3 regions of the Arthrobacter sp. K410C genome follow, and region 3 is predicted to be linked to each of the others. Evidence: predicted binding sites of a transcription regulator. Region 3 holds the regulator's gene; each other region holds the start of a gene.
The links. Region 3 encodes HrcA, which represses chaperone genes, less so after heat shock. Its sites were predicted from a motif close to TTNGCACTCGNNNNNNNCGAGTGCNAA; they were not measured.

Region 1 (6,835 bases), on a different contig from region 3:
GGTGGCCTGGGCGGCCTGCGTATTCAACGAACGGACCATCTGCCGGTAGTCCGGAAGGCCTGCGCGCGGGTCCGGGTTGGACGCCTCCCACGGTGCAAGCCAGTCGCTGTTGCGGGACCTGACCTCCGTCCACTCCTTTTTGTCCCGGTACCTGATGGGCCGCAGGACCAGGTCGCCGCACTCCAGGGTTACGGGCCAGATGGGGCCGAATCGCACAGCTGCTACTTGGACAGGCCGTCGGTGAACCCCGGCAGCCACTCCCGCAGGCCCGGGCCGAGGTCCTCGCTGTCGATGGCGAGCTGCAGGCATGCCTTGAGGTAGCTGAGCTTGTCGCCCGTATCGTAGCGGCGTCCCCGGAACACAACACCGTAAACGCCGCGGCCTTCGCCGCTCCCGGTGGCGAGCTCCTGCAGTGCGTCCGTCAGCTGGATCTCTCCGCCGCGTCCGGGGCCGGTGCGCTCCAGAACTTCGAAGACGGACGGATGCAGGACGTAGCGGCCAATAACAGCAAGGTTTGACGGCGCTTCATCAGCGGACGGCTTCTCGACCAGCCCGTTGACCCGCACAAAGCTTTCGCCGTCGATGTCCTGGATGTCCGCACAGCCGTAGGAGCTGATCTGTGACGGTTCCACCTCGATGAGGGCGACCACAGACCCGCCGGTCTTGGCCTGGACATCGATCATGGTGCTGAGCAGTTCGTCACGGGCATCAATGAGGTCATCCCCCAGCAGCACGGCGAAGGCTTCATCGCCAACGTGCTGCTTGGCCCGGAGGACGGCGTGGCCCAGCCCATTGGGATCGCCCTGGCGCACGTAATGGATGTCGCCAAGGTTGCTGGCCGCCTGGATGGACGCCAGTTTCTCAGTGTCCCCTTTGTCGGCAAGCGTTGACTCCAAGGCCGGGACCCGGTCAAAGTGGTCCTCCAGAGCCCGCTTGTTACGTCCCGTGATCATCAGAACGTCATTCAGCCCCACCTGCACGGCTTCCTCCACCACATACTGGATGGCAGGCTTGTCCACCACAGGCAGCATTTCCTTGGGCATAGCCTTGGTGGCAGGAAGGAACCTGGTGCCCAGACCGGCAGCGGGGATGACGGCTTTGCGGACTCTCGGGTTACGGGTACTCACCGGACTAATCTAACGTCAGCGTCAAGCATTCAGTAATCAACGGACCGGCGGGCAGCCGCGCCGGAACCGGCGTACCAACCCCCCAGCACGGGTAATAAGGAGACACAATGACCCAACAGCAAGCCACCGCCAAGGACGACATCCGGACAGCCCACCGCCGGCGAAGGGCAGCACTGACCCCTGAAGAACTGGAAGCCGCCGGCGCTGCCCTGGCCATGCATGGTGCCGCCTGGGCCGAATCCATGTCCGGCGGAAGGCCGGCGACGTTCTGCGTGTATCTCGGTACTGGCGTCGAGCCGCCCACGCTGCCCCTCATCGCCGCCCTCCACGGCAACGGCCACAAGGTCCTGCTCCCCGTTTGCGAGCCGGGCCGTGAGTTGAGCTGGGTTATCTGGGGCCCGGACAGCACCCTGGAACGCAGCAGGTACGCACCCATCATGGAACCGGTTGGGCCCCGCCACGGACCGGATGTTGCCGGCGAGGCCACAGCACTGTTCATCCCTGCTACCGCCGTGGATCTCGACGGCAACAGGGTGGGCCAGGGCGGCGGCTACTACGACAAGTTCCTGGGCCACCTTGCCACCGCCGGGAAGGAAATCCCGCTGGCCGCTGTTATCTATGACGATGAACTCCTCCCGGCGGGCCGGATTCCTGCCGAGGAGTTCGACCGTCCTGTTCCCGCCGTCCTTGTCCCGTCGGGGCTTAGGCCGTTGGGCAAGATCGCATAAGTCAGGCGGGTGGCCGCAACGGGATGATAGAATTAGCACTCAGGCCCTGCGACTGCTAATGGATTACCAGGTGGCAGCACGGGACCTCTCGTTTGCCCAAGAGGAGGAGCACCAGTGCCAACATATGCTTACGCCTGCAAGGATTGCGGCCACGCCTTCGACATCGTCCAGTCGTTCTCGGACAGCTCACTGACGTCGTGCCCGGAATGCCAGGGCGCGCTGCGCAAGAAGTTCAACAGCGTGGGTGTCGTGTTCAAGGGCTCCGGCTTCTACCGGACCGATTCCCGGGACTCCAAGGGCAACACCGTCTCCGCAGCGCCGGCTTCTTCCACGCCTGCTCCGGCAGCGGCACCTTCCGCTCCCGCTCCGGCAGCTGCGGCTGCCGCCAGCTGATTCCGGCTTCCGCCGTTACGACGGCGGCCCTGCACCGATGGGACATTGTCCACATAGGTGCGGGGCCGCTGTCTTTTGCATATTTGGGGCGCCTAGCGTGGCGGCATGCCTGCTCATCCCTTCCGTGCCCGCCGGGAAGCTTCCGGATTCCTTCGACGTCCCGGCCGGCCGGTTCCCTCCGGCCGCTCCATTGCCCGTCCCAATGCCAGGTTTGGCGGCTGGCTGAGCCGCAACCGCCGACTTGCCATTGCCCTGTTGCTGTGTGCAGCGGCGGCACTCACCGTCCACCAGCTCACGCCGGCACCGGTCCACACCGTCACCGCACTGGCCGCCGCCCGGGACCTGCCTGCCGGGTCTGCCCTTGCGGCCACTGACCTTTCCGCGATCCAGGTTCCTCCGGGCATGCTCGCGGACGGCGTCCTGCGCGAACCCGGCGAAGCGTCCGGCAGGCAGCTGGCTGCCCCGCTGCGCAAGGGCCAGCTGCTGGCGGATGCCCAGCTGCTGGGGCCCGGCCTCCTCACCGGCAGTCCTGCCGGCTCAGCTGCAGTGCCCCTTCGGATGGCGGACCCGTCGTCCATCCAGTTGGTTTCCCCCGGGCAGCTGGTGAACGTGGTGCTGACCGGGGGGAACGGTTTCGACCAGCAAACACCGTCCGAAGTCCTGGCCGCGGCGGTGCCCGTGCTGTGGACCTCGGCAACCGGCGGGCAGGGCGGGCAATGGCTTGGCACGCAGGAGACTGACGGCCTGATCGTCGTGGCCGCCAACGCGGAACAGGCGGCCCGGCTGGCCGGTGCCTCCACGCAAGGCAAGCTGTTCTTTGTCCTGGTCGGACCGCCGTAACCGGCTGCCTCCTTCAGGCGGCGCCGGGGCCTACGAAGGTGTCACCCCCAGTGCGGCGGCTTCTGTTCCTTCAGCCATGCGTCATGGTCATCGTCACGGTCGCCCCACGCCCGCGGATCATCCTCGGCAGCCCGGGCGGGCAGGATGCCCTCCGCCGGCTTCTGGCCGGCACGGGCGGCCGACGCAGGCGCTTCCGCTGTCTCGTCACCGTCTGCGGGCGGCGCTTCGCTGTTGGTGCTGTTGGTCTTCTCGTCGCTGCCCACCGGGGCCGCCTCCTTGCTGTCCTGCCGGTCCGCGGCGGCTGCCTGATGACCGGCACGTACTGCGTTGCCGGCCCGCCGTCCGGAAGCCGGGCCCGGGAAACGCGTAACGTTCGATGCCGGAGCGGACTCCGCCACGGCATCAATATCATTCAGCGCCTGGTCGACGTCGTCGTCAAGGAATCCGGGCGAAGCCACCCGTCCCGGAAGTACAATCTTTTCCAGTCCGAGGTACTTGGCGATCCGGTCTGCACAGGCGGACGGATCGGTGAAAACCTCGATGGTCCACAAGGGCATGTACCGCCAGCCAAGCCGTTCGAGCAGCTGGGGACGCAGCCTGCTCCGCTCCCGGACACTCATGGTGCGGTACTGTTCCGTGCCGTCGGACTCGATAGCCACCGGCCAGGGAAGATCGGCGTCGTCCTGGCCCATGGTGTTCAGCGGATCGGCGGCGGCCACCACGTCGATGGCGCCGTCGTACTGGTGCCAGACCCGCGCACCGCGTGCCCGCAGCCGGTCGCCCAGGTCCGCCACGAGCGGGTCGGCGCCGAGCGCCTGTTCGCTGGCGGCAGCGCGGGACGCGGGCGTACCGAGATCCGTGTTGCCCGAGATTTCCCGGTCCAGCAGGGCATACAGGTCCACTGCCCCGTGCGTGAGCCGGGTGTGGTCCAGGTCCTCGGGCCGGAAGCACGTCAGAACGTGCATCGAGCGCCGGGCGCGGGTCATCGCGAGGGCGAACTTTTCCCGCCCTCCCTCGGCGGACAGCGGCCCGAAGCTGTGCAGGGCGCGCCCATGCGGTGTCCGGCCGAAGCCCGGTGAGAAAATGACGTGGTCGCGCACCAGGCCCTGGGCCCGCTCAAGGTCCACCACCCGGAACGACTCCGGGCCCGCGCCGAAGAACCCGGCGAGTCCGGGGTGGTTGGGCAGCTGGAGCCTGATGGCCTCACCGATCCGGGCAGCGTGGCGAAGGCTGGCGGTCACCACGGCCAGCGAGGTGCGCGGGCGCAGGCGGGCGTGTTCGAAGACCAGCTCCACCACCCGGTTGACCTCGGCCACCACGGATTCAACACCTTCATGGTCGGCGCTGGGCAGCCCGGTTCCGTCCGGCAGGTACTCCACCAGCAGGGACCGGTCCAGCCCCGTGGCCGACTGTCCCTCCGGCAGCCGGCGGAGCCCGCCGTCGTAGAAGTTCTTGCTCAGCTGCAGGACCAGGTCCTCGTCCACCGCTCGGTAAACGAAGTTTAGCCGCCACACCGGCAGCACGGCGGACAGCGCGGTGAAGGCACTCTCCACCCGCTGATGCGCTGATTCACCGGGCGCCAGCCGCTCCACACCCACTGTGAAGGTGCGCGGGCTGGCGATGCGGGCGTCACCGAAGGCAATCACCTGGCGTGCGCGCGCAATGGAGGGAAGTACCGCCTGCAGCGAGGTGGCTTCGGCGTCGAGGATGACCACGGCGTCGAAATGTTGCTCTGCCGGTAGCAGCCCGGTCATCAGGTACGGGCTGACGGACCACACGGGCACCAGGGTACCGATCAGGTCCGGGGCCTGGGCGGTCAGCGCCGGCAGCGACACGCGGCCGTCTTTGAGCAGGCTGCGCAGGAGGTCGGCCTGGCGGGGCTGCCCGGCGATCGCGGCGCGCCAGCGCTCGGCAAGGTCCCAGCGGAGCCGGGCCGCCCCGCTGGCTATGTGCGCATTGTCCGCGAGCCGGTACTCGGCTTCGAGCTGCCGGAGGGCGTCGCCGTCGGACATCGCCAGGTAGTCGTCACCGCTGATCATCGCCTCAAGCGCAGACTGCCACCAGGCGAGCTCCAGCTCGGCGGCGACGGAAGCGGCGGGTACTTCCCGCTCGGCCAGGTCAGCCAAAAGCTCCCCCAGCCCGTGCTCACGCATGTTTTCCACCAGCAGCGTTCGTTCCGGCAGGGTCTTGAGCGTGTCCGTATCCGCCACCAGCCGCTCAAGGCGGTCCATGAGTTCCCCGTACCGGACCGTGGAGAGCGAACCGCCCGCCTCGGTATGCTTCAGGGCCTCTCCCAGCTGGGTGAGCTCTCGGTCCAGTTCCCGGTACATGGCGTTCATCTCGGCAAGCCCGGACGGAACAGCCGGGTGCCGCTGGGTGGTGGCGTAGCCTGCCCACAGGGCCCGCTGTTCCTGAACCAGGACCAGGGAGCTGTGCAGGTCGGCGATGTGGACGCCGGGCCGGACGTATTCCTTGGCGACCCTGCGCAGCCTGGACCGCTGCATGGAGGTCATCTCGATGCCGCGTTCCCGCCGCCAGGCGGAAGGGGCGGTGGCGGAGATGAGGTCGGTCACCGGCCGGTCGAAGATGTCCGGGGTGAACTTGTCCAGGCTGCCGCGGACTGCCACCAGCAGTTCCAGCTGCTCGCCCCATTCGGCGAAGGATTCACCGACGCGGATCTCGGCGTGCTCTGCCACGGCATTCATGCGCTCCCGCAGGGCAGGCAGGCTCTTCGCCACGGAACGGACCAGCTCCTGGGCTTCCTCGGTTTCCTTCCGGGTGAGGAGCCGTGCCCCATGCCAGGGGCTGGTGGTTGCGGCCTTGCTGAAGCTGCCCAGTTCCGCCGCACGGCGCAGCCTTCCGGCCAGTTCGTCACGGTCGCGGATGCTGTCCAGGACGCTCCGCTTGAGCCGGACCGTGGTGGCCGGGGCGGGGTGGATGGAAGTCAGTTCCGCCAGCGACTGCATGGCTTGGTAAGGCGAGCATCCCCACCGCTGCCGGACATTGTGCAGCGAGGCCACGTGGTCCATCAGCGCGTGGCGGTGCTCGGTCAGGGTGGCGTGGAGGTTGCCGAGCTGTGGTTCCAGCGACTTCTCGTTGCGGACGATGGCCCGGACCAGCTGGCCTTTCAGCTGCTGCGCGGTGACGTTCCCGGAGAGCTGGAACAGGATGGATTCAAGGCCCAGGGACTCCAGCTGGCCGGACACCTCGTTGAGGCTGGCGCGGCGGTCACCCACTACCAGGACGGTCTTGCCGGCATCCACCAGGGCGCCGATGGTGTTGATGGCCGTCTGCGTCTGCCCTGTGCCCGGCGGGCTGCTGACCACCAGGGAATCACCGGCGCGCGCAGCATCAATGACGTACTGCTGGTCCGTGTCCGCATCCAGCAGGAGCAGCTCGTCCTGGGGGTGCCGGCTGTCCAGTGGCGGGAAACGGGACGGATCCGGTTCCGCCACGTCCACCACTTCTCCTCCGGCTGCGGTAGCCAGGGCAGACACGATGGGATTGGAATCGTTGATCCAGGGGTCGTCCAGGTTGCCGGACAGGTCCGCGAAGGTGGACACGAGCAGGTTGTGCTGGGCCTCGGCGCCATGGATGGGCCGGATCAGGGTGCCCAGCCGGTCCAGTACAGGCTGCGGGTCGAAGCGGGCGGTGCTGTAGGCCAGCCGGGTGACGGCGTTGACGTCGAACACGATGCCGTGGATGGTCTTCAGGTGCCGGACCAATGCCGGGTTGATGTGCGCCTGC
Region 2 (6,835 bases), on a different contig from region 3:
CGTGCGTGGCGGAGCCCAGGCCCTTGACCATCAGAACCCACCAGCAGGATGCAAGGAACGCGGCGGTAACGGCCACGATGATCAGTGGGTTGAAAAGCACTGTGAACGGGGCCGTGATCCTCCGGGTGCGCTCCGGGTCCGTCACGGTGTAGCGGAAGCGCATGCCCAGCAGGGGGTCGGCCTTGCGGACCTCGGGTTCTGACCCGTCGGCGAGGCGCAGCAGGCCCATCGGCAGCAGTTGCGAGTCCATCAGGGTGCGTACGTTGTCGGCGCTGACCTGCCGGCCCGAGCCCTGGCTCGCGTGCCGGGCAATGTCCTCCACGTCACGTGTTCCGTCAGCCGCCTCCAGCACCAGATAGAGCAGGCGGGTCAGCTGCAGTGTCTGGCCGTCCGAGCGGCGCACCAGTGAGGGCGCTTCGCGGTAGCCGGACCCTTCGGACTGGCCGAGGAGCTGGACACCGCCGGCCCGGGCCGGAAACTTCCGCGGGTGCCTGGCAGCGGGGGCAGGGGACGACGGCGGGCCGGCCTGGGAGCGCGGCCCGCCGGTGACGTGGCTCATTTGGGCTTACTGCTGCAGGTCGGACTGCTGGTCGGCAGAGGCGTTGGCTGCGCCGTCGATGTTCTGCGAGATGATGGCGTCCTGCTCGGCCACCGCGTAGGCCTGGCTGTCGATGGAGCCGATGTTCGCGGCGACGGCGGCATCGATCGGTGCGGCCACGTTGGCGTTGGCTGCGACAGCACCGTTGATGGGTGCGGCGATGTCCGCGTCCGCGGCGAGGTCCACGTTGACGTTGAGCAGGTCCCCGTCCAGGGCAGCTGTGGGGTCGGTGGGCAGGGCGCCGACGTCCGGCAGGCTGCCGTCGGGAAGGACAGTGCCGCCGTCGACCGTTTCGGTGGCGTCTGGGGTGCCGCCGTCGATGGTGTCGTTGCTTTGGTCGATGGTGCTGTCCTGGGTGGACTCGGCGTTCGCGTCGGCGGTGATGCCCTGCTCGATCACCACGCCCTGGTCGGCCAGCGCCTGGGCGTCGGAACCGAAGGAGAGGATGTTGGCCGAGGCGGCGGCGTCAATCGGTGCTGCCACGTTGGCGTTGGCGGCGACGGCCAGGTCGATGGGTGCCGCGGCGTCGATGCCCAGATCGAGGTCCGCGTTCAGGTCCAGGACCGAGGCAACCTCCTTGTCCGGCAAAGCGGTGGCCTGCTCCGCGAGCAGTTCATCATCAGTCAGGGGACGCATTTCATGTTCCATGTTTCTGCAACCTCCGGTACGCGCGGGTTGGTCTGCCCCCAGCGGGCAGCCCTGCGCGAACCAATAGTAAGCATGATTAGCATTTTGGCGTACAGTCGGTTGCCAGTGTTAACGCACGTCAGATGCTATTGACAGGAGTTGGAGGCAGGTCCAAGCTGGCGCTGTGCCTGCCTTCCTGCCGGCAGAGCCGCCGGCATCAGGCGCCCTTCAAAGGAGAACCCAATGCCTGTTGTAGAAGAAAGCGTTGTTATTGCCCGGCCGCCGCAGGAGGTCTTTGACTTCGTGTCGAAGTTCCAGAACGTTGCGGTATTCGATTCCTCCGTCACCTCCTCGGAGCAGGTGGGGGACGGCCCCCTGGGCGTCGGCACCCGCGGGCGCGGTACCAGCAAAGTCATGGGCCGGCAGTTCGACTGGACTGTCGAGGTCACCGAGTTCGATCCGCCCCGGCGCATGGTGTCCCGTTCCGTTGAGGGCAAGCTGGACTTCACCATCACTTTTCAGGTTGAACCGGCCGACGGCGGCACCCGCCTCACCCAGCGCATCGATGCCGCATCAGGCCTGGGCGGCGTCTTCGGCAAGCTGGCTGATCCGTTGGTGGAGCGCGCGCAGGGGCGGACGGTCCGCGCCAACCTCGAAACCCTGGCGGAGTGGCTGGCAGAGCACCCGCAGACCTGAGTGGCCGGCGGAAGGCCTTACTTGAGCCCCGCGCCGGGGAGCAGTTCGGTGGCGCCGAGGGAATCGGCGATGAACGCGTAGTCCCACGCCCGCTCGCGCCACTGCACGTACCGGCCGGAGGCGCCGCCGTGCCCGCCGTCCATCTCGATTTTCATGAGGATGGGCTCGGATCCGGTGGTCCGGTTCCGCAGCTCCTGCACCCACTTGGCCGGCTCCACGTACAGCACCCGGGTGTCGTTGAAGGATGTGACGGCCGCGATCTTCGGATAGGCCACCTCCCGCACGTTCTCGTAGGGGGAGTAGGACTTCATGTACTGGTACACCTGCGGGTCCGTGATCGGGTTGCCCCATTCCTCCCACTCGAGGGCGGACAGCGGCAGGTCCGGGTCCAGGATGCTGGTGAGCGGATCCACGAACGGCACCTGCGCCACGATGGCGGCGTACTTTTCGGGTGCGATGTTCGCCACCGCGCCCATCAGCAGGCCGCCGGCGGAGCCGCCCAGTGCCGCGATCCGCGCCGGGTCCACCCAGCCCGAGCCGGCCAGCCAGTCGGTGGCGGCGATGAAGTCGGTGAAGGTGTTCTTCTTGGTGAGCTTCTTGCCGTCCTCGTACCAGTGCCGGCCCAGCTCACCGCCGCCGCGGATGTGCGCGATCACGAACACCACGCCGCGGTCCAGCAGCGAAAGGCGCGCAATGCCGAAGCCCGGATCCATGCTCAGCTCGTAGGAGCCGTACCCGTACACCAGGCCCGCCGCCGTCGAATCCTGCTTGACGCCCTTGTGCCGCAGCACCGAGAGCGGGATCCGGGTGCCGTCCGCCGCCGTCGCCCATTCGCGGGTGGCCACGTAGTCGCTGCCGTCGTAGCCGCCCAGCACCGGGCTTTCCTTCCGCAGCAGCAGCTCGCCGGCGGGCTGTTCCGGGGTGGGCAGGACGAAGTCGTAGACGCGCGACGGCGTGAAATAGGAGGTGTAGCCCAGCCGGATGACGGGGGCCTCATAGTCTGATCCGCTGACGCCTGCGGTGTAGAGCTCCTCGTCGAATGCCGGCTCCACCGGGGATTCTTGTGCCGGCGTGCCCAGCCCGGCGAGGCCCATCACCTGTACCCGTTCAATGGTGTCCTTCCGGATGGACACGATCAGGTGCGTGGCGGTGACGCCCGCGCCGTTGACCCGGACGTCGTCGGAATGTGCGACGACGGTCTGCCACGTCTGCTGGGCCAGCGGCTTCTCCAGCTCGGCCGGATCCGCCAGCGAAACCATGGAGTTGATGGCGCCGCGGTTGTGCGTGAGGAGGATACGCTCTGATTTCTGCCCGTCCGGGCCCTCCAGCAGGAACGGCTCGGCCTCGTAAAGGACCCGCTCGTTGCGGGAAATAACCGTCCGGACGGTCCCGGAGGGGTCGTCGAAACGGAGCAGCCGGGTTTCGCTGTATTCGGAGCAGCCGATGCCCAGCACCAGGTAGCGCCGGTCCGCGGAGAGCTCAAAGCCCAGCCACATCGCGGCGTCGTCTTCCTGGTAGATAACCACGTCGTCGGTGACGGGCGTGCCCAGCACGTGCGCCTTCACCTGGTACGGGCGCCAGGAATCATCCACCACGGTGTAGAAGATGCGCGCGCCGTCCGGGGAGAACGAGACGCCGTAGAAGACGTTCTCGATGACGTCCGGCAGCAGTTCGCCGGTGCGGAGGTCCTTGATCCGGAGGGTGAAGCGCTCGTCGCCGGAGTTGTCCACGGCGTAGGCGTAGAGGTTGCCGTCCACGGTTACGGCCGAGCCGCCCACGGAAAAGAAGGGCTTGCCCTCAGCCTCGACGTTGCCGTCCAGCAGGACTTCCTCACCGGGAATCGCGACGCCGGGCTCCACGGCCGGCGGGGTCCAGTCGGCAATCCTGTCCCCGGTGTCGGCGGCCCTGACCCGGCACTGGATGCCGTATTCCTTGCCCTCCACGGAGCGGCTGTAGTACCACCAGTCGTCCTTGCGGTGCGGAACCGAGAGGTCGGTTTCCTGGGTGCGGCCCTTGATCTCCTGGAAGATGGCTTCGCGGAGCGGCTCCTGGTGGGCGGTGACCGCTTCCTGGTAGGCGTTCTCGGCCTTCAGGTGCTCCACCACCTCGGCGGATTCCTTGTCCCGCAGCCACTCGTAGTTGTCAACGAAAGTGTCCCCGTGGTGCGTCCGCTCCAGGGGGACCTTCCTGGCCACAGGCGGCGTGGCGGCGGACGCGGGCGTGCTGGCGGAATCCTGCAGCGGAGTGGAGGTCATGCCTTCAATATATCCACCGCCTCCGCGAAAGGCCGGGCCCGTTCGCTACCGGGGGACTGAACCCACAACCGCCGTCGCGATGCCCTGTCACTTATGGTCCCCAAACTGAAGTTTTGACGACCATAACTGACAGGGCAACCGGCCGGGACGGGGGCCTAGTGGCCTTCAGGCGGCAGGCGTATCCTGATCACGCCAGGCACATCAGCCACGCGTGAGAGGGGAAGTTTATGACCATCCCGCCAGTGCACGAACCCGAGCCGTTTCCGCCGGAACCAGGCCCTGAACCCACACCGCCAGATCCCACCCAGCCCCAGCCCGGGCATCCGTCCCCCAACCCGTTCCCGGCGCCGCCGTCTCCCGGCCCGCTGCCCGTGCCCGATCCGGGGCCGGCGCCGCTGCGCCCGGACCCAACCCGGAGCTAGCAGGGACCAGCCGGAGGGGGCCTTCCGCGGACCGTGGGAGGCCCCTTTTCCTTGCCCAAAACCGGTCCAAAAAAGTTGCAAATTTCCTTCCTGCACCGCTTGCAGATCTACTTCTGGAGTGCTAAAAAATCTATATCAGCCAATACAGATCGGCTGATCTCGAAACGATGTTGGACCATCTCTTACGAGGAGGGAAGCCATGTTGATGCGAACCGATCCGTTCCGCGAGCTGGACAGGCTGGCCCAGCAGGTCCTCGGAACGGCAGCGCGTCCGGCAGCTATGCCGATGGACGCCTGGCGGGAGGACAAGGAATTTGTCGTGGCCTTCGATCTGCCCGGCGTCGCGGTGGATTCAGTGGATCTGGATGTGGAACGGAATGTCCTGACGGTGCGGGCCGAGCGGCCTGACGTTGCGGGCAAGGACACCGAATTGGTCGCCTCCGAGAGGCCGCGCGGCGTCTTCAGCCGCCAGCTGATCCTCGGGGACACCCTGGATGTCGACAAGATCAAGGCAAGCTACGATGCCGGTGTCCTGACGCTGCGGATTCCTGTCGCCGAAAAGGCCCAGCCGCGGAAGATCGAGATCGAGACAAAGGGGACAAAGCAGGAGATCGCGGCCTAGTTCCCTCCAGGGATCGGGACGTCGGGTTCTCTGTTGACTGCCATGATGGGGCGGGTCGCACCGAGTGCACGCCACAGCGCCAGACAGCGCATCGGCAGCGTCAACCCGTACTTCCCGATACGGTGGCCCCCGGCTCCGGCCGGGGGTCGTCCAAAGTTACCGGCGGGGATGCCTTGTCTTGGTCCGCATGCTGGTGCTAGAACAGGGTTACCGGGAGGATCCGAACGCGTTGTATCTGCCAGTTTTGGGCGGTTTGCCTTTAAGGAACGCCACAGCGCCGGTAGCGCATCGGCAGTTGCGAGTGATCCCCTCCGATACGATGGCCCCCGAGCTTCCAAGCAGGGGGCCATCCCTTTGCGCACGGGCAGGGTTTCCTTGTCCCGGGACTCAGGTGTTCAGTTCCAGCATCAGCGCGGGCAGTTCGTCGGCGAGTTCGCGGGCAAGGAACCCGAGCGGGCCCATCCTGCTGGCCAGCCGGTCGGCAGCCGCCGCGTGCAGGTGCGTTCCCCAGCACGCCGCCTGTGCCCCGCTGGTCCCGCGGGCCTTCAGGCCGGCAATTGCCCCGGCCAGGACATCCCCGCTGCCGGAGGTCCCCAGGCCGCCGTACCCGGTGGTGATCTTCCACAGCTCCGGTTCCCCGCCGCCCTCCGCACCGGGTGGCTGGGCAACGATGCCCTGGCAGCTCACCACGGCGTCGAACCGCCTGGCAACAGCGGCCACGTCGCTTTCCAGGTCCCCAAGGTCCCGGCCCAGCAGGATCTCCGTTTCCTTCGGGTTCGGGGTCAGGATCAGCCGTCCGCGCCACGGTTCCAGCTGCTCTTCAACCTTGGTCAAGCCGCCCAGGGCATAGGCGTCAAGCACGACGGCGGCGCCCCCTTCACCATCCGGCCCGCCGTCGGCGGACTCCCGCTCCAGCAGGGCCCGCAACAGTTCTTCAGCCAGTCCGGGGTCGTCCAGGCCCGGGCCCACCAGGATGGCGTCCGCCCGGTCCAGGTAGGAGGAGATCCGGTCCAGCCCATCAGCCTTGACCGATCCGTCGGCGGTCTCCGGCAGGGCGATCGCACCGCACTCCGGCAGCGCCACCCCCATCTGCACGGCCACAGACTCTGCAACGGCCACCGTCAGCTTCCCGGCACCGGCGCGCAGCGCTGCGGTTCCGGCGAGCAGGACAGCGCCGGGAGTGGCCCGCGCCCCGCCGATCACCAGCACCGAGCCCCGTGAATACTTGTCCTCACCCGGAGCCGGCAGCGGCCACTCGCGCAGCAGCGACGGCGTCACCAGCACGGGGCTGGTCCCGTCACCGCGGGTGGACACTCGTGTCCCCTGCATGCTCGGTGACCTCCACGCCCTGCTCCGTGAGGTGGTCGGCCACATTGAAGCTCTCCAAGGTCCACGGCCCGGCGCCGGACGGACGCACATACCTGGTGATCGACGCGTTCAGGATGGATGTGCTCGCAGCAAGGTCCAGGAGTTCCCGCTCGGACATGCCCTCCAGCACGTAGCGGAACAGCATGATCACGGCGTCGTGGCAGACGAGCATCACGCGGTGGCCGCTGCCCAGGTTGTTCAGCTCATCGAGGACCGAACGCAGCCGGAGGGCCACGTCCGCCCAGGA
Region 3 (6,771 bases):
TTTCCATCGCAGGCTCATCCACCAACAGGATGGACAGTTCCGCCTGCGGGTGGATGTAGAGCTGTTCAAAGATGTACCGGGACAATGCAACGAGTTCCGCTTCGTCCACCTGGACCCCGGACTCGTTGTTCACCTCGATGCTCAAGCGCGTTCCCCCCGTTTTTCCTTAACTGCTGAATGTTTGGCGCGGGCCCTCTGGGCGTCGTCCCAGATGCTGTAGGCGTTGACAATGTCGCCAACCAGGCGGTGGCGGACGACGTCGGCGGCATCCAAAACCGAGAAGTTGACGCCCTCGATGCCCTGCAGGATGTCCTCCACGATTCGGAGCCCGGACCGGGTGCCGAACGGAAGGTCCACCTGCGTGACGTCTCCGGTAACCACCATCTTGGATCCGAAGCCCAGGCGTGTCAGGAACATCTTCATCTGTTCGGGCGTGGTGTTCTGCGCCTCATCAAGGATGATGAACGCGTCGTTGAGGGTGCGCCCGCGCATATAGGCCAGGGGCGCCACTTCGATCGTTCCGGCCGCCATCAAGCGGGGGATGGACTCCGGGTCCATCATGTCGTGGAGGGCGTCGTAGAGCGGGCGCAGGTACGGATCGATCTTGTCGCTCAGCGTCCCGGGCAGGAACCCCAGGCGTTCCCCGGCTTCCACTGCCGGACGGGTCAGGATGATGCGGGTAACCTCTTTTTGCTGCAGGGCCTGGACCGCCTTGGCCATGGCCAGGTAGGTCTTCCCGGTGCCGGCAGGTCCGATGCCGAAAATCACCGTGTTGTCGTCGATGGCGTCAACGTAGGTTTTCTGGTTCAGGGTTTTCGGCCGGATTGTCCTGCCGCGGCTGGAGAGGATGTCGTGGGTGAGCACCTCCACAGGGTTCTGCAACGATTGGGTGCGCAGCAGGGCCACCAGCTGCTGCAGCACCGCCGGGCTGATGATGGTGCCGCGCGCCACGAGTCCGCGGACTTCGTGGAGCAGCCGCATGATCCGGGGTACGTCATGGATGGGTCCGCTGATGGAAAGCTCGTTGCCGCGGACGTGGAAGTTGACGTCCGGAAACTGCTCCTCGATGTACCGCAGCGCCTCATCGTGGCTGCCGAGCGACTGGACCATCTGATCGGAGTTGTCGAAAAGGACCACCTCAGTCCGGATGCCCGGGAGGGAGTGGGGGAACTCCCCGCTGCTGCCCTCTCCGGTGGACCGGCGCTTTCCGTTCGCTGATTCAGTCATAGTGATGGCCTGCTGGCCTGTGGTCCCCTCAAGGTCGGTACAGATTGTCTTTCCATATTACGCCAGCAGCCGCCGGCGCCGGATACGGGAACCGGTCGCATGGACGAAGAATGACCCAGTTCCGTCATTAGGTATCAACTTCATATCGGCCTCATATCGTTCCCGTTTCAGTTGGGCGCAGGCGAGGGCTGGCGGCCGGCAGGTCCTGCAGGGTGTGCCATGCTGGAAATCCAGCTGCAACTGGATGACCAGGCCGCCCGGGGATCGGCCCTCCACGTTAGGAAAGGACAGGACGAACGTGCCGGAATCCGCTGCGCCCCTGAGGGCGGGCCGTGCCGTGGGCCGCATGCGCGGTCTCCTGCTGGCCGGAGTCCTGGCAGCTGTCCCGGTCATGACAGGCTGCATCGCCGAGGCCGGGCCGACGCCCACGGGCACACTGGCCACCGATCCCATCGCCACCGGCACGGCACAGGCGCCGTCCACGAGTGCGCCGCTGGAAACCACCCAGTCCTCGAACAAGGCACCGGTGTACTGGATTGGCCGCAGCGGCAGCGACGTCTTCCTGTACCGCGAATTCCGGGACGTGCCGGACCAGGAAAATCCCGTGACGCGGGCCCTGCGCTCCATGATGTCGGACAAGCCGCTCGACCCCGACTTCTTCACGCCCTGGCAGAACCCCGGCACGCTCGCCACCTCCATTTCGGGTAAAGACGTCATCACCGTGGACGTCTCCGAGGACGCCTTCAACAGCAACCTCGATGCGGAGATGGCCGCCCGGGCCATCCAGCAGTTGGTCTACACGGCAACCGCCGCCGCCGCCAGCTCAGGCCTGATCGACTCCGGGCAGCAGATCCGGGTCCGAATCCTGGTGGACGGGCATACGGACTACCTGGCGTTCGACCACATCCCGCTCGGCGCACTGATGACCCGGAGCACGGGCCTGGTGGCGCCCGTCTGGATTATCGATCCGCAGGAAAACGTGGAAGTACCCGGAGGCAGCGTCAAGATCACCGGACGAAGCACAACCGCCGGCGGCAAGCTCCGCTGGCAAATCCTGCGGTCCGGAACCAACGGCAGCACGGAGCCCTTCCTCACCGGGGAGACAACAGCCTCGCCCGAGCAGGGCCAGGCGGGGGTTTTCACCCTGGCCCTGACCATGCCGGCCGGTGACTACGAGCTGCGGGTGGCGCAGGCCGGAACCGGGGGCCGTCCGGACCAGTTCGAGGACACCCGCGCCTTCAAGGTGCGGTAGCCGTCCAGCGGCCTAGGATGTCGCTGGCCAGCACGACGGCGGCCGGCCCTGCCGTGGATGACCGCAGGACGTGGTGCCCCAGCAGTGCGGTCACGGCGCCTTTGTCGCAGAGCCGGGTGACTTCGCGGGGACTGATCCCGCCCTCGGGTCCTACGATCAGGAGCACCTCGCGGTGTTCCGCTCCCCCGCCGCCGGCCTGCCAACCCTCAAGGACGGTGCGCAGCGGACGGACGGCGTCCTCGTGCAGGATGACCGCCAGGTCCGCGGCCTCGACGGCTGCGGAAAGCGCGGCGGTGTCGACGGCGGGGCGGACCTCCGGCACCCAGGACCGCCGTGCCTGCTTGGCGGCGGCGGTCACCACCGACTGCCATTTGGCGTGGGCTTTCGCTGCGCGGTCACCTTTCCACCGCACGATGGACCGCTCGGACTGCCATGGGATCACGGCGTCGACCCCCAGCTCGGTGGCCGTTTCGATGGCCAGCTCGTCCCGGTCGCCCTTTGCCAGGGCCTGGACGAGCACCAGCCGGACGTCCGGCCGCTGTTCGACGGTTACGGACGCGCACTCCACCTCGAGGGCCGCCGGCGCAGCAGCGGCGACCCGCCCTGTCATCCTGGTGCCGGCGCCGTCGACAATATCGACGGCTTCGCCCGGTTCAAGCCGTTTGACAGCGACGGCATGCCTGGCCTCGGCCCCTTCCAGGACGAAGCGGCCGCCCGGCGACATTCCATCCAGGGACCCGGCGGCGGTGAAGAAGACGGGGTTGCTCACCGCTACAGGTTACCGAGGCGGTCCCGAAGCTTGGCGAACATGCCGCCGCTCGCAGCCAGCTTGCCGTCAGTGATCTGCTCACCCCGGAGCTTGGCCAACTGCCGCAGCAGGTCTTCCTGGGCGGCATCGAGCTTGGCGGGAGTCTCCACCTGCAGGTGGACCTTGAGGTCGCCACGGCCATACCCGCGAAGGTGGGTGACGCCCAAACCGCGAAGCGTAATGATTTCACCGGATTGGGTGCCGGGCTTAACGTCGATTTCCTGCGTGCCGTCGAAGGTTTCCAGGCTGACCTCGGTGCCAAGGGCGGCCGCCGTCATGGGAATGTTCAAGGTGGCGTGGAGGTCGTCCCCGTCCCGGACATAAGTGGGATCGTTGTTGACCCGGATCTCCACGTAGAGGTCGCCGGAAGGTCCACCGGCGGGTCCCGCCTCACCCTGCCCGGACAGCTGGATGCGTGTTCCGGTGGCGACGCCGGCAGGAACCTTGATGGTCAGTGAACGGCGGCTCCGGATGCGGCCCTGGCCGCTGCACTCGTTGCAGGGATCCCTGATGACGGTGCCGAATCCTTCGCAGCTGCCGCAGGGGGCAGCCGTCATGACCTGGCCGAGGATGGAACGGACTGCCCGTTGGACCTGGCCGCTGCCGCCGCAGATGTCGCAGCGCTCCGGATGAGTGCCGGGCTGGCAGCAGGAGCCTTCGCAGGTGGGGCAGGTGACCGCCGTATCCACCTCGAGCTTCTTGTTGACGCCAAACACGGCGTCACGGAGGTCGATCCGGACGCTGATGAGGGCGTCCTGGCCGCGTCGGACGCGTGAGGCCGGACCGGTGGAGCCGCCGGCACCGAAGAAGGTGTCGAAGATGTCCTGGAATGCGAAGCCCTGCCCGGCGTAGCTGCCGCCGCCGAACCCGTTGTCCGTGCCGTTCTCGTTGCCGGTGGTGTCGTAGACGCGCCGCTTCTGGGGGTCCGAGAGGACTTCGTACGCATGGGTCACTGCCTTGAAGCGGTCAGCGGCCTCCTCGCCCGGGTTGACGTCCGGGTGCAGGGTACGGGCCAGCTTGCGGTAGGCCTTTTTGATTTCTTCTCCGGTGGCCTCCGGTGAGACTCCAAGGACGTCGTAGTGGCTGCTCAAAGTTCGTATCTCTTCCTTGTTGACTGCATGCAGTGGGGGTGTCCTTCCGCGGACCGGCTGCCAGGGCAACCGGCGCCCCGCTCAGGGCCCCAGAATCCGGGATAGGTAGCGGGCAACAGCCCTGACGGCGGCCATAGTGGTGGGATAGTCCATGCGCGTGGGCCCCAGCACGCCTATTTTCGCTGCGCTGTCCGGACCGTAGCCGGTGGCCACCACGGAAGCTTCGGCAAGGCCGTCGTACGGGTTCTCACGCCCGATGCTGACTGCCACGCCACGGTGGTCCTGCGCCATTTCGCTCAGCAGGCGCAGCATCACCACCTGTTCCTCCAGGGCTTCCAGGACAGGTCCGATGCTGAGCGGGAAATCCACGTTGGACCGGGCAAGGTTCGCCGTGCCCGCCATGACCATGCGCTCCTCGCGGCTGCTGTGCGCCAGGAGCTCCAGCCCGTGGGCCAGTGCCTGCGCAGCCGGCCGCTGCGCCGGGCCGACGGCGGAGACGACGCCGGGCAGGGACTGCCCTAACTGGCCCAGCGGGGTTCCGGCGAGGGAACCGAGGAACTGGGTCCGGAGCGCGGCGAGGGCGTCGTCACCGAGGTCCTGGCCGACGTCGATGACCCGCTGCTCCACCTTGCCGCTGTTGGCGATCAAAACCACCAGCACTTTCCGCGGTGCCAGCAGGACGAATTCGATGTGGCGGATCAGGGCCCGGCTCAGATGGGGATACTGGACCACCGCCACCTGGTTGGTCAGTTGCGACAGCAGCCGGACGGTCCGGTCCAGGACATCATCGAGGTCGTCGGAGCCTTCGAGCAGCGACTGGATGGCGCGGCGTTCAGCCTGGGACAGCGGCTTCACAGCCGAGATCTGGTCAACGAACAGGCGGTAGCCCTTGTCCGTGGGAATCCTGCCCGCACTGGTGTGCGGTGCGGTGATGAGCCCTTCGTCTTCCAGGGCTGCCATGTCGTTGCGGATTGTTGCACTGGATACGCCGAGATGATGCCTTTCCACCAGCGCCTTGGAACCCACGGGCTCGCGGGAGTGGACGTAGTCCTCCACGATTGCCCGCAGCACTTCCAGTTTGCGTGGCTCGCTCACACTCCACCTCCAATCCAGGGTCAGGGCGGCAGCGCCACCCTGTGCAACAAACATCAGGGAAAACCATCAGGGTTAGCACTCGACATGCCTAAGTGCTAACAGTCTATTATGACTCGCCCCGTTGTTAGCATTGGTACCGCTCCGGGCGAAATTCCGGCGGCACTGATCTAGCGCTAGGCGGAGTCGATCCATGGATTACCAGAACTGGGGGCCCCGGGAGATGTCCGGCCCCGTCCGCACCCAACTTCCCGAAGTCCCCGTTGAACGCGGCATGGTCCTGGAGGACGTGCAGTCCGGGTGGGTTGGTGCCGTGACGCGGGTGGAAAAGTCAGGCGGCATGCACGTGGTGGCGCTGGAAGACCGGCGGGGAAAGTCACGGACGTTCCGGCTCGGCTTCGGCTTCCTCCTGGAGGGCCAGGCCATCCGCCTGATGCCGCCGGCACCGCGTGCCGCTGCCGGCGCCGGAGCCGGCAGGACGGCGTCGGGCTCGGTCCGGGTCACGGGCCAGCGTGCCCAGGTGGCCAAAGCCAGCCGCATCTGGGTGGAAGGCAAGCACGACGCCGAACTGGTGGAGAAGGTCTGGGGAGACGACCTTCGAGTGGAGGGCATCGTCGTCGAACCCCTGCACGGCATTGACGACCTCGCCGGAGCGGTGGCCGATTTCCGGCCCGGGCCGGGACGGCGGCTGGGCGTGCTCGTGGACCACCTGGTGCCGGACTCGAAGGAGTCCCGCATTGCCGACGCCGTGATGGCGTCCCCCGGCGCCGCGGGGAACGTCCTGATCGTGGGCCACCCGTACGTGGATGTGTGGCAGGCCATCAGGCCCGCTGTCCTGGGGATCGAGCAGTGGCCCGTAGTGCCCCGGGGCCAGGACTGGAAGACCGGCGTGCTGGCGGCCTTCGGCTGGCCGCACGCCACGAAGGAGGACATCGGGCTGGGGTGGCAGAAGCTGCTGGGTGCCGTCCGCAGCTACGCTGACCTTGAGGCGTCGCTGCTGGGCCGCGTTGAGGAAGTGATCGACTTCCTCACGGTGCCCTGAATGGGGAGCCATGTCCCGGATAGCCAGTATTCTTGGTACTGCAGGTCCTGCGGCACTGTCCGCGGCCGCAGCAAGGCAGCACCGGCATTCCGCACTATTTGCACTCTCGAAGGAAACAGACTGTGGCAGAAAACACCCGTGATCACAGGGACAGCCAGGGCGGCGCAGGCCGCTCCGAATACCATGGCGTCCCGGCGAACGCGCTGCCCCTGACGGCAGGCGAGGACAGGCAATGGGCCACCCTGGCGCACTTCGGCGG

Region 1: a site for HrcA is predicted at 1,888-1,914, ahead of AC5RU7_RS02405 (FmdB family zinc ribbon protein). Genes of this name have one in related genera too.
Region 2: a site for HrcA is predicted at 4,697-4,723, ahead of AC5RU7_RS04935 (Hsp20/alpha crystallin family protein). Genes of this name have one in related genera too.

The regions. Positions count from the first base shown of each region.
Region 1 is NZ_JBNHFJ010000001.1:503,135-509,969, forward strand. Features, by position in the region: gene AC5RU7_RS02390 (GNAT family N-acetyltransferase) at 1-216, opposite strand, end outside; gene galU (UTP--glucose-1-phosphate uridylyltransferase GalU) at 222-1,127, opposite strand; gene AC5RU7_RS02400 (5-formyltetrahydrofolate cyclo-ligase) at 1,235-1,855, shown strand; gene AC5RU7_RS02405 (FmdB family zinc ribbon protein) at 1,970-2,248, shown strand; gene AC5RU7_RS02410 (RcpC/CpaB family pilus assembly protein) at 2,354-3,088, shown strand; gene AC5RU7_RS02415 (AAA family ATPase) at 3,130-6,835, opposite strand, start outside.
Region 2 is NZ_JBNHFJ010000001.1:1,028,867-1,035,701, reverse strand. Features, by position in the region: gene AC5RU7_RS04955 (zinc metalloprotease) at 1-559, opposite strand, end outside; gene AC5RU7_RS04950 (peptidoglycan-binding protein) at 566-1,234, opposite strand; gene AC5RU7_RS04945 (SRPBCC family protein) at 1,469-1,921, shown strand; gene AC5RU7_RS04940 (S9 family peptidase) at 1,939-4,176, opposite strand; gene AC5RU7_RS04935 (Hsp20/alpha crystallin family protein) at 4,798-5,220, shown strand; gene AC5RU7_RS04930 (NAD(P)H-hydrate dehydratase) at 5,608-6,549, opposite strand; gene AC5RU7_RS04925 (histidine phosphatase family protein) at 6,518-6,835, opposite strand, start outside.
Region 3 is NZ_JBNHFJ010000022.1:431-7,201, reverse strand. Features, by position in the region: gene ybeY (rRNA maturation RNase YbeY) at 1-145, opposite strand, end outside; gene AC5RU7_RS19235 (PhoH family protein) at 142-1,227, opposite strand; gene AC5RU7_RS19230 (GerMN domain-containing protein) at 1,526-2,479, shown strand; gene AC5RU7_RS19225 (16S rRNA (uracil(1498)-N(3))-methyltransferase) at 2,466-3,248, opposite strand; gene dnaJ (molecular chaperone DnaJ) at 3,251-4,378, opposite strand; gene hrcA (heat-inducible transcriptional repressor HrcA) at 4,460-5,473, opposite strand; gene AC5RU7_RS19210 (DUF3097 domain-containing protein) at 5,664-6,512, shown strand; gene AC5RU7_RS19205 (DUF4870 domain-containing protein) at 6,635-6,771, shown strand, end outside.